DNA from 3 places in the Streptosporangium heterodermiicola genome. Region 2 is predicted to be linked to each of the others. Evidence: predicted binding sites of a transcription regulator. Region 2 holds the regulator's gene; each other region holds the start of a gene.
What was found. Region 2 encodes LexA, which represses DNA repair genes until DNA is damaged. Its sites were predicted from a motif close to TCGAACANNTGTTCGA; they were not measured.
Positions count from the first base shown of each region.

Region 1: recA (recombinase RecA) is a predicted target of LexA. The motif match lies at 2,323-2,338, and genes of this name have one in related genera.
Region 3: ACSC1Q_RS02540 (SAV_6107 family HEPN domain-containing protein) is a predicted target of LexA. The motif match lies at 1,659-1,674, and genes of this name have one in related genera.

Region 1 is NZ_JBPJSR010000010.1:168,872-172,874, reverse strand. It holds gene ACSC1Q_RS22680 (Lhr family helicase) at 1-426, opposite strand, end outside; gene ACSC1Q_RS22675 (VOC family protein) at 744-1,232, shown strand; gene ACSC1Q_RS22670 (DUF3046 domain-containing protein) at 1,380-1,574, shown strand; gene ACSC1Q_RS22665 (hypothetical protein) at 1,818-2,096, opposite strand; gene recA (recombinase RecA) at 2,445-3,581, shown strand; gene recX (recombination regulator RecX) at 3,596-4,003, shown strand, end outside.
Region 2 is NZ_JBPJSR010000015.1:237,350-241,352, reverse strand. It holds gene leuS (leucine--tRNA ligase) at 1-1,614, shown strand, start outside; gene lexA (transcriptional repressor LexA) at 2,170-2,880, opposite strand; gene ACSC1Q_RS29790 (LysM peptidoglycan-binding domain-containing protein) at 3,581-3,847, shown strand.
Region 3 is NZ_JBPJSR010000001.1:635,759-639,761, reverse strand. It holds gene ACSC1Q_RS02550 (YbaK/EbsC family protein) at 1-419, opposite strand, end outside; gene ACSC1Q_RS02545 (L,D-transpeptidase family protein) at 539-1,360, shown strand; gene ACSC1Q_RS02540 (SAV_6107 family HEPN domain-containing protein) at 1,923-2,372, shown strand; gene ACSC1Q_RS02535 (PP2C family protein-serine/threonine phosphatase) at 2,637-3,767, opposite strand; gene bldD (transcriptional regulator BldD) at 3,986-4,003, opposite strand, start outside.

The sequences.
Region 1 (4,003 bases), on a different contig from region 2:
GTTGCGCTCGACGTCGACCGCGAGCGCCTTGAGCGGCGACACGTACAGGACCCGGCACGGCCTCACCGGCTCCTCGTCCCCCCGCGAACGCCCACGCCCGCGCCGGGCGCCCGTACCGGCCGTCTCACCGGCCGCGCCCGCACCGGCCGTCGAGCCCGCGCCGGCCGCCGGGTCCGTACCGGAGGAGGCGGCGCCCGGAGGGGAGCCGGGAGCGGAGGAGGCGAGCCGGTCGAGCGACCAAAGGAAGGCGGCCAGCGTCTTGCCGGATCCGGTGGGCGCGACCACCAGGGTGTTGTCACCCCGGGCGATCGCCGCCCACGCCCCCTCCTGGGCGGCGGTCGGCGCGGCGAACGCCCCGGCGAACCAGTCTCTGGTCATCCGGGTGAAGTGATCGAGCGCCCCGCCCGCCCCCGTCGTCTCGCTCATCGCCGCCCCCTGACTCCCGGCCCGGCTGACGAACCGGGTCACCGCCAATACTGCCCGGCCCCACCGACAGAACCCGTCACCGCCCGGTCGGTGACCGGATGATCGGCGGAAGCGGACGGCTCGCGCGCCACCTGCGGATACCTGATCCACCGATGCCTCGGCCGGACCACGGGAGACCGGACGGGAGACCGGGTTCGCGGCGTTCGCGGGGGCGGTGACCGTTCGCCACCATGACATGACGTCCGGGATAGGTTGGCTCCCTGTCGTTGAGGACATGGCTTTGACGAACACACGACGTATTGAGTGGTGAGCTAACGGTGAGCATCGACCATCAGGCCATCGAGGCGACACGCGAGCGGATCAAGGCGGAGCACCTCAGGGCTCACCGCCCGCCGAGCAGCGCGAGGGGGCTGCACCACTTCGCGCTGATCTCCTCCGACGTCGAGGCGACGATCGCGTTCTACCAGGACCTCCTGGAGTTCCCGCTGACGGAGATCTTCGAGAACCGCGACTACCGGGGCTCGAACCACTTCTTCTTCGACATCGGCAACGGCAACCTGCTCGCCTTCTTCGACTTCCCGGGCCTGGACCTCGGCCCCTACAAGGAGGTCCTCGGCGGGCTCCACCACGTCGCCATCTCCGTCGATCCCTCCACGTGGGAGCGTCTGCGGGGCAAGCTGGAGGCCGCGGGCGTCCCGCACCAGGTCGAGAGCGGCGCGTCCATCTACTTCGCCGACCCCGACGGGGCCCGCCTGGAACTGCTCGCCGACCCCCTCGGCGAGATGTACGGCTCCCGCGTGCTCTGACGCCCCGTCCTCCCCGCTCCCACCCCTTCACTCCGTTTCCGCCCCGTTCCGTCCGGCGGGGGCCGGGAGAGCGGGACACGGACAGGGAACGGGCCGACGGCGCGCGGGGCGGCTCGCGTCACGCCGGAGTGGATCCATACTTGAGGCATGCGCCTATCGGATTTCTGGAAGCGGATGAAGTCACACTTCGGCGACCAGTACGCCGAGTCGTGGGCCCGCGACTACGTCATCGCCGATCTCGGAGGCCGGACCGTGATCCAGGCACTCGCCGAGGGGGTCGGCGCCAAGGAGGTCTGGCACGCCGTGTGCGGGGTGACCGACGTCGCGCCCAGGCTCCGCTGAGGGGCTGAGGGGCTGAGAGGTGGAAAGCGCGAGGGCCGGAAGTGTCAGGGCCGGGAAGCGTGAGGACCGGGAAGCGTGAAGGGCGGCCGGTGAGCGCGGAGGACCGTGAAGCCCGATCGAACGGGTGAAAGCCCGAGGGCACGTGCAAGCCTTGAGCGTACGGCGAGGGATCGGACGGGCCGAGGGAGGGCCCGAAGGCCCTCCGAGGGGTGAGTGAGGCCCGGGGGAGTCTGGGAGGGCCGATCAGGACGGTTCCGTGAGCGGGGCGAGGAGCTGCTCCACCGAGTCGGCCGCCCGTGCGAGATCGTCGGCGCTCTCCTCCCCGTCCGGCGACCACAGGAACATCCAGCCGTCCCTGACCGGGGTGGCGAAGACGATGGTCTGCCGGTGGCTGTCCGGATGCCACACCCACAGCACCGGGGCGGTGCCTCCGAGGGTGCGGCTCGCCAGCCCTCGTTGTCGCAGTTCGGTGGCCAGGGAGTCGAGATGGGCTAGGCGTTGCTGCGTGAACGCGTTGGGCACGTCGGGCACCTCGGGTCGTTTCCCCTCAGGATCACTCCAGGTCAGCCCGGTTACAACAGGTCCGAGGTAATTCTTGGAAATGTCGCTTCCTGGATGGGTCCCCCGCCTCCCGGAGCCATGGGCCGCCGGCCGTACGTGGCCGTGCCCGGTCGCACGCGAAGGAGCCGCCGGGGGCGTTCCGCGGCGGTTCGCGACTCCCGTAACGTATGGTGCCAACGAGCGGCGATCGAACAATCGTTCGGCTATATTGAACAGGCCACCACTCCTGGCGTGCCCTCCCGAAATTGTCGGCGGCACCCCGTAGCTTTCTGGCAACCGATCCAACCCGCGACCCTTCAGGGGGCTCCCATGGCAGCTAACGACCGCGAGAAGGCGCTTGAGACCGCACTCGCTCAGATCGAGCGGCAGTTCGGCAAGGGCTCGATCATGCGCCTGGGCGACGAGACCCGGGCGCCCATCGAGGTGGTCCCCACCGGCTCCATCGCGCTCGACGTGGCCCTCGGCATCGGCGGCTTCCCGCGCGGCCGCATCGTCGAGGTCTACGGTCCCGAGTCCTCGGGCAAGACCACGGTCGCCCTGCACGCGGTGGCCAACGCCCAGCGCGGCGGCGGCATCGCCGCGTTCATCGACGCCGAGCACGCGCTCGACCCGGAGTACGCCCAGAAGCTGGGCGTCGACACCGACGCGCTGCTCGTCTCCCAGCCCGACACCGGTGAGCAGGCGCTGGAGATCGCCGACATGCTGATCCGGTCCGGCGCCGTCGACCTGCTGGTCATCGACTCGGTCGCGGCCCTGGTGCCCAAGGCCGAGATCGAGGGCGAGATGGGCGACAGCCACGTCGGTCTCCAGGCCCGTCTGATGTCCCAGGCGCTGCGCAAGGTCGCCGGAGCGCTCAACAACACCGGCACCACCGCGATCTTCATCAACCAGCTCCGCGAGAAGATCGGCGTCATGTTCGGCTCGCCCGAGACCACGACCGGTGGAAAGGCGCTGAAGTTCTACGCCTCGGTCCGTCTCGACATCCGCCGCATCGAGACGCTGAAGGACGGCACCGAGGCGGTCGGCAACCGCACCCGGGTGAAGGTCGTCAAGAACAAGATGGCCCCGCCCTTCCGCGTGGCCGACTTCGACATCCTCTACGGCGTCGGCATCTCCCGCGAGGGCGGCCTGATCGACATGGGTGTCGAGCACGGCTTCGTCCGCAAGTCCGGCGCCTGGTACACCTACGAGGGTGACCAGCTCGGCCAGGGCAAGGAGAACGCGCGAAACTTCCTCAAGAGCCACCCGGACATGGCGAACGAGATCGAGAAGAAGATCAAGGAGAAGCTCGGCGTCGGCCCGCGCGTCGACAGCCCGGCCACCCCGCCGCCCGCTCCCGTGGCCTCCGCCCCGGCCGCCGCGTCCGGCCGCGCGTCCGCCACGGCTTCCGCGGCGTCCGGCCGCGGTTCCAAGGCCGCCGCGGCTCCCAAGCCGGGTGACGCCTGAATCCGGGCTGATCGATGACCACGGGACCTGACTCCGGTCCGGCCTGCGAGGCCGGGCCGCGAGACTGGGGTGCCTGGCCCGACGAGCCTCGGGCGGCCTCACCGGGCCGGCGCGGGCGCGACCACGCCCCGTCCGTCCCGGAGGAAGGCTTCCGCGAGGAGGCCGCGGACTCCGGGGGTGACGGGCCACGAGGCCGGAAGAAGCGCGCCTCACGGCGTGGGCGGCGGTCCGGGGGCGCTACCCCGGGCTTTCTTCCCGACGGCCCCGACGGCCCTGACGGATTCAACGGCCCCAACGGATCTAACGGCCCTGATGGACCCGACGGGTTCGACGGATCTGACAGATCCGCTGAACCCGAAGGACCTGACGGATTCGGCGGACGTGGCAGGTCGGGTGGACGCGGCAGATCCGGCGGACGTGGC
Region 2 (4,003 bases):
TTCGAGGCCTACCGGGTCGAGGTGTCCAAGCTGTCCGACATCGACCGGCTGTCCACCGAGAAGGAGAAGACCGGCGTCTTCCTGGGCCGGTACGCCGTCAACCCGGTCAACGGCGAGCGCATGCCGGTCTGGGCGGCCGACTACGTGCTGTCCGACTACGGCCATGGCGCCATCATGGCCGTGCCCGCGCACGACCAGCGCGACCTGGACTTCGCCCGCGCCTTCGACCTGCCGGTGCGGGTGGTCGTGCACACCGGCCTGGCCGATCCCGGCGAGACCGGCATCGCCACCAGCGGTGACGGCGCGATGGTCAACTCCGGCCCGCTGGACGGCCTGGCCAAGACCGAGGCGATCCGGAAGATCATCGAGGTGCTGAGCGAGCGGGGCACCGGACGGTTCACGGTCAACTTCCGGCTGCGCGACTGGCTGCTGTCCCGCCAGCGCTTCTGGGGCTGCCCGATCCCGATCATCCACTGCGCCGACTGCGGCGAGGTCCCCGTCCCCGACGACCAGCTGCCCGTCACCCTGCCCGACATGCGCGGCGAGGCCCTGGCACCCAAGGGCGTATCCCCGCTGGCCTCGGCCGAGGACTGGGTCAACGTCTCCTGTCCCAAGTGCGGCGGCCCGGCCAAGCGCGACACCGACACGATGGACACCTTCGTCGACTCCTCCTGGTACTTCCTGCGCTACGTCGACCCGGCCTACGACGAGGGCCCGTTCGACGTCGAGCGCGTGCGCAGGTGGGGCCCGATCGACCAGTACATCGGCGGCGTCGAGCACGCCGTGCTGCACCTGCTGTACTCCAGGTTCTTCACCAAGGTCCTGCACGACATGGGGATGGTCGACTTCGTCGAGCCCTTCACCCGCCTGCTGAACCAGGGGCAGGTCATCAACCAGGGCAAGGCGATGTCCAAGTCACTGGGCAACGGCGTCGACCTGGGGCAGCAGATCGACGCCTACGGTGTCGACGCGGTCAGGCTCACCGTCGTCTTCGCCGGACCGCCCGAGGACGACATCGACTGGGCCGACGTCTCCCCGGCGGCGTCGCAGAAGTTCCTGGCCCGCGCGTTCCGCGTGATGGCCGAGGCCGGTGCGGCCTCGGCGCCCGGAGTGGACGTCACCGCCGGAGACCTGAACCTGCGCAAGGTCGTCCACCACACGATCGACGAGGTCACCAAGCTGGTCGACTCCCACCGCTTCAACGTCGCGGTGGCCCGCATGATGGAGCTGACGAGCGCGGCCCGCAAGGCCATCGACTCCGGGCCCGGCGCGGCCGACCCGGCGGTCAGGGAGGCCGCCGAGACCCTGGCGGTCATGCTGTCCCTGGTCGCGCCGTACGCGGCGGAGGAGGGCTGGGAGCGGCTGGGACACTCCGCCTCGGTCGCCACCGCGGGCTGGCCGGTGGCCGACCCGGCGCTGCTGGTCCAGGAGTCGGTCACCTGTGTCGTCCAGGTCGCGGGCAAGGTGCGCGACCGGCTGGAGGTCTCCCCGGAGATCTCCGAGGCGGACCTGGAGGCGCTGGCCCTGGGGTCGGAGAAGGTCCGGTCCTTCCTGTCCGGTACGCCGCGCAAGGTGATCGTCCGCGCCCCCAAGCTGGTCAACATCGTCCCCTAGGGGGTCGTGAGCCGGTCGACCTCGTCCCCTGGGAGCCGTGGAGCGGGCGGCCGGGCAAGGCCGTCGTGTGGTGGGTGAGGCCGCGGCGCGTGGTCTCGAAGGCCGCTGCCGGAACGCGGACCGGAGGTGCTCGGGGGTCGCCCATCGGATGGACGACTCCCGAGCGGCTCACCGGCGGGTCCCCGCTCCCGGTCACCCGCCGGGCTTCCGGCGCTCATCTCCGCTCTATCGATCAGCGTGCCGGTGTCCGTTGACGTGGGATCTTCCGAGGCGTCCCTTCACCCTTCATCCGAAAACGCCGGAGGGGCGGGGTCCCGATGTCGGGACCCCGCCCCTCCGGCGTGTCGCGCGTCCTCCGGCTGTCGTGCGGAGGCTGGAGGCGCGTGGTGTGGAACTCGCGCCGGAACGGTGTCTTCCGGAGCTCGCCCGGCGGATGCGAAGACCCGCCGGTGAGCCAGGCGGACACGGAAACCGGCGGACGCGGAGAACGGTCCGAAAGCCACCCGGAAACCGGCGGACGCGGAGAACGGTCCGGGGTCGCCGGGGACGCTCGCGTCAGAGCTTGCGGAGGACCGCGACGACCTTGCCGAGCACGGTGGCCTCGTCACCCGGGATCGGGTCGTAGTTGGGGTTGTGCGGGACCAGCCAGACATGGCCGTCTCTGCGCTTGAAGGTCTTGACCGTGGCCTCGCCGTCGATCATCGCCGCGACCACGTCGCCGTTGTCGGCGACCGGCTGCTGGCGTACGACCACCCAGTCGCCGTTGGCGATGGCGGCCTCGATCATCGAGTCACCGGTCACCTGGAGGAGGAAGAGCGTGCCCTCGCCGACGAGCTGCTTGGGCAGGGCGAAGACGTCCTCGATGCTCTCCTCGGCGAGGATGGGGCCACCGGCGGCGATCCGGCCGACCAGGGGGACGTAGGCGGCGGTCGGGCGGCTGACCGGAGCCTCGTCCTCGCCGGAGTCGGGATCCACCCACAGCACGGGCTCGCCGGGAAGGCGGACCTCCAGGGCGCGGGGGCGGTGCGGGTCACGCCGCAGGTAGCCCTTGCGCTGCAAAGCCGTCAGCTGGTGCGACACGCTGGAGGTGCTGGTGAGCTGCACCGCCTCACCGATCTCCCGCATGGACGGCGGATAGCCGCGCTGCTGCACGGAATCGCGGATCACCTCAAGGATCTTCCGCTGCCTGGGGGTGAGGCCAAGGGAGTCACGCCTTCGCACCGCCAGGTCGCTGGCGGCCGAACCGTTCTCGTTGTGCTGGCTCATACGAACTCCTCGCCTCCCGGTCTGTATCTGACGCGTCGCACACAGCGACCATACCTCGGCCGAAGATCATATTCAAACAATTGTTCGAATGTCCTCGAAATCGGCGACGCCGTGGTGTACAACATCGTACGGGAGTTCGATCGACATCGTGTTCGATTCGCCGATCTTTCTTCGACATGTGTTCGGCCAGGTCGAGGGGATGGGGGTCACCATGAAACCGACCACGACGACACCGCGATCCAGGACCGCGCCGGCATCCCGGGCCGCGCGGCGATCACCGGAGGCGCCGCGCCTGCGGCTCGTGCCGCCCCCGAGACCGGAGCCGGGATCGGGGCCGGAGCGGAGCCTCGCGCCGGAGTCCGCGCGAAGGCCCGAGGCGGGTCCGGGGTCCGGGGCGGGGCCGGGATCCGACCGGGGGCCGGTGCCGGGGCCGCGAGCCGGCCGCGGGGCGGCACAAAGGTCCGGGCCGGGGTCCGGGCGTACGCCCGAGCGGGTGTCCGGGCGGACGTCCGGGCGTGAGACGAAGCGGGGGTCGGGGCGGGCGGTCGATCGGGAGCCGGGGCGGGGGTCCGGATCCAGGCCGAGGCCGGCGGCGCGATCGGCGGTGGCGCCCGCGGCGCGGGTCCGCCGCTCCGGAGTCGACCGTCCCGCGCCCGTCCGGCGGCCACTCCGGCTCACCAGGCGTGGAAGGATCGTGGCGGTGGCGGTGCTCGCGCTGTTCACCCTGGGGGTGCTCTGGATCGGCGGGCGCATCGACATGGCCTCGGCGGGCGGGCGGCCGGATCTTGAGGGTCTTCCCCGGATCACGGTGCACGCGGGCGACACGCTGTGGGAGATCGCGGACGCGTTGACCGAGGAGGCCGACGCCGGCCCGACGGTCCGTCGTGTCATGGACCTCAACGGGCTGCCCGGCCCCGAGGTCCGGCCGGGGACCCGGCTCTATCTCCCCGAGGGCCTCGTCCGCTGAGGCCCGGGAGGGCCACCCCGAGGTGGGGGTGGGGCGGCATGCGCGAGGGGCGGTCGGCGAGCGGGAGAGAAGGGCCCGAGGGGCGGTCGGTCCACGCGGGGGACGGGTTCGAGGAGCGGTCGGCGTACGCGGGAGAGGGGCCCGAGGCGGTCGGCG
Region 3 (4,003 bases), on a different contig from region 2:
GGGAAGACGGTGTGCGGGTGGCCGGCGGCGGCCCAGACGACCTCGTGCTTGCCCAGCCAGGTGTCGACCAGGGTCCTGACCGGCGCGGGGTGGCCGATCGGGGCGACGCCGCCGATGACCTGGCCGGTGGCCGCCCGTACGGAGGCGGGGTCGGCTCGCCGCACCTTCGTCACGCCGGCCGTCCTGGCGATCAGGTCGGTGTCGACCCGGTGGGCTCCGCTGGTCAGCACCAGGAGCGGCTCGCCGTCGGCGTCGAATATCAGGCTGTTGGCGATGGCGCCGACCTCGCAGCCGAGCTGCGCGGCCGCGGTGGCGGCGGTCGGGGTGGCCTCCGCGAAGATGACGATCTCGCCGGGAACGTCGTGCTCGCGCAGGACGGCGGCGACCTTCTCGATGTTCGGATGCAACTTTTCTGGCACGCGGCCACTCTAAACAGATTGACCGTTGATTGCCGCTTTATAACCGGCGGCCTGCACGGGGAACCCGTGCGCTATGGTCCCTTGACCCGATACATAGTGATATGAGGAGTTGATTGAAAGTGAGGGTTGGACAGCGGCAGGGAGTGGCCGCGCTGATGACGGCGGGGGCCGTGCTCCTCTCTTCCGCGGGCGTCACCCTTTCCGCGAGCGCCGCCGCGGCCCAGACCTCGGCTTCCCCTGCCGTCGCGGCCGTGACGGATGTCACGGCTGTCGCGGTGACGGGGGCGAGCCCGTTCGTCGCACCGGGCAAGACGCTCAAGCTCGGCGCGAAGGGCGCCACGGTGAAGGTGCTCCAGACCCGGCTGGCCGCGCTCGGCTACGCCCCGGGCAGGATCGACGGCCGCTACGGCGGGGCGACCCTGGCGGCGGTCTGGGCCTTCCAGAAGGTCAACGGCGTCACGCCGACCAGCACCGTGGCGCGCGGGACCTGGAACGCCCTGGAGGCCCCGGTGGCGCCGAAGGTGCTCGTCCCCAACGGGAAGCCGACCCGGGTGGAGGTCAACCTCGCCAAGCAGGTGATGGTCCTCTACGTCGGCGGTGTGGTGAAGCTGATCAGCCACACCTCCTCCGGCAGCGGCATCTCCTACTGCGAGACGGCCACCTGGGAGGGCAGGGCCCAGCGGTTCTGCGGTGACGCCCGCACACCGACGGGCGACTACAAGACCACCTGGCGCAGGGACGGCTGGCACAAGTCCTACCTGGGCCAGCTCTACAACCCGATCTTCTTCAACGGGGGCATCGCCTTCCACGGCGCGCTGTCGGTGCCGCTGGCGCCCGCCTCCCACGGCTGCGTACGGCTGCCCATGCACGTGGCGGAGGTCCTTCCCGGCCTGCTCGGTACGGGAGTGCCGGTGCACGTCCGAGGCAGGTTCGTGCGCTAGGACGGCTTCGTCCGGCAAGGCGGCTTCCAGGGCGATTTCGTCCGATAGTGGAGCTTCGTTTGATAGAGCGGCTTTATCCAGTAGGACGGTGAAGCGGGCGATCCGGCGGGCGTGACCCCGCCGGTCGTGAATCGGGCCCCGGGAGACGGTGATCTCCCGGGGCCCTTTCGCGTCCTCTCGCACATCGAGCTCCGGTGCTCTCGCGCGCCCCCTCGCGCATCGATCAATCAGAGCCCCTCCGTGTGCTCTCGCACATCGAACACCGGGACCCTCTCGTGTGCTCTTAGACACTCGAAGATCGAACTTTTGTTCGCCGTTTTACTTGACAGCATTAGTGATCGAATTTATGTTCGATGTGATGACACGGGGCTCGCGGCTCGTGTCCAAGGGCGGCCGATCGGGCCCTCGTCGTCGGCGGAGACGATCGGGCCAGGTCAGGACGGGCGGGGAGAGGGGAAGCTCCTCGTCCGGCCGTCCGGTGGATTTGTCGGTGGGGTCTGCGAGTGTGATAACCGCCGGCGAAAACGCCGGAGCCGCTCGCGACCAAGGAGGCTGAAGCACTATGACCCCTCGGCTCAGCGATTCCGGTGGGCCCCGGCTGTCCCCCACGGTGCGGGCGCACCTCACAGACGCACGCGACTGCCTCGAAGAGGCCGCCGCCGCCCGGACTTCCGCCGCGCGCTACGTCGCGGCCCACCTCGCCGCGCTCAGGGCGGCCGCTGCCGTCCTGGCGGCCCGTCCCCGTCCCATGGAGGGCCGCAGGAGGCGCAGGCTGCGCAGTGCCTGGGAGATGCTGCCCGAGGCCGAGCCCCGCCTGGCCGAGTGGGCCCCCTACTTCGAGACGAGCGCGGCCAAACGGGCCGCCGCCGAGGCGGGCCTGACCCGCACGGTGTCCTCGCGAGACGCGGAGGAGCTCATCTCCGAGGCGGAGCGTTTCGTCACCGCCGTGGAGAAGCTGCTCGGCGTGCCGAGCCAGCCCATGCTTCCCGGCCAGGTCCCCCTAGCCGGTTAGAGCCGGCGCGGCCACCCACCCGGGGTCGCCGCCCTGGCTCACCGGCGCCGTCCCCGTACGTCCTCGTGCCCACGGGTTCTCCCGAAAGGCGCGGGACGTACGGGGACGTTTTTCGCGTCATCCGTCCCTGCCCCGCCTGCCTTCGGGTTTCCCGTCCCCGCCTCATCTGTCCGCGCGCCGCTTGTCCTCAAGCCCTCGTCCTCGCGCCGCTCGTCTTCAGGCTGCCCGTCCTCACGCCCCTGTCCGTTCGAGTGGCGTCGGCCCCTACGCGGCCGTGGAGGTCTGGCGGGCGGCGCGGTGGCGCAGCAGGAGCATGGCGGCGTCGTCGCCCAGCGGTCTGCCCACGTGGCTGAGCAGGTCGGCGCGGAGGGCGTCCAGCGAGCCCTGGGGGTCGTCGCCGTCCAGCAGGTGCGCCCGCTCAAGCAGCGGGTAGAAATCGCCCGCCGCGTCGCGCGCCTCGATGACCCCGTCGGTGTAGAAGAGGACCTGGTCACCCGGTTCGAACGGGATGTGGTGCGGCTGCGGCTCGCTGGCCTTGAGGGCGCTCATGCCCAGCGGGAGCGCCTCGTCCGGCGGGTCGGCGAACCAGATCCCGCCCTCGGCGTCGAGCACCATGGGCGCCGGATGGCCGCAGTTGATGACGGTGATGGTGGAACCGCCGCTGATCTCGGCCAGCACGGCGGTCACGAACTGCTCGCCGGACAGCTCGCGGGTCAGGGCGTTCTCCAGACGCGCCACGACGCCCTGGAGCGTTTTCTCGTCGTGGGCCGCCTCCCGGAAGGCCCCGAGCACCACGGCGGCCGTCTCCACGGCCTCCAGGCCCTTTCCCTGAACGTCGCCCACGATGATCCGTACCCCGTGCGGGGTGGTGACGACCTCGTACAGGTCGCCGCCGATCCTGGCCTCGGCCGTGGCGGAGGTGTAGGAGACGGCGACGCCGATGCCCGGTCCCGCGCGGCGGGGCACCGGGCGCAGCAGCACCCGCTGGGCGGCCTCGGCCACCGAGCGCACGTCGGCGAGCTGGTGTTCGTGGCGCAGCCGCCCGGCGCTGGCCAGCACGCTGGCCACGGTGACGCCGAGGATGGCGATGAGGGTGATGTCGGTGCGGGGCATCCAGAGGATGTCGTTGTAGACGCCGAGCGCGAAGCACAGCACCAGGGCGACGACGCCGACCACCGTGGTGCGGGCCAGGCCGCACGCCACGCTGGCGAAGGCCGGGCCGAGGGCGAGCAGCGGCAGGAGGCCGGACGTGGGGCCCGAGCCGAAGTCGATCAGGGCCACCACGGCCATCACGACGAACGGCAGGAGTTTCAGGGTGTCCTGGGTCTTGGTGGTGCCGATCGAGGTCAGCAGCCGCAGGAAGGCGCGCGTCCTGGTCGACCCCAGCGACGTCATGACGGCGCGGAGACGGCCTTTCCGGCTGGATCGAGAGTGATCGAGCCGATCATCTCCCGGGGCCATGTCCACCACATCTCGCTAAACGCATGTTTGCCTTTTCCTACCACAGTGGCGGTGGCCCGGGGCGGGACGAAGGACACGTTCTGCTGAGAGAGCAGGAATCTCTGCGGGGTGGGCACGCCGGTTCCGGCGCACCCACGACCGGTCAGGGGTCGTCAGAAGGACTCGACGGC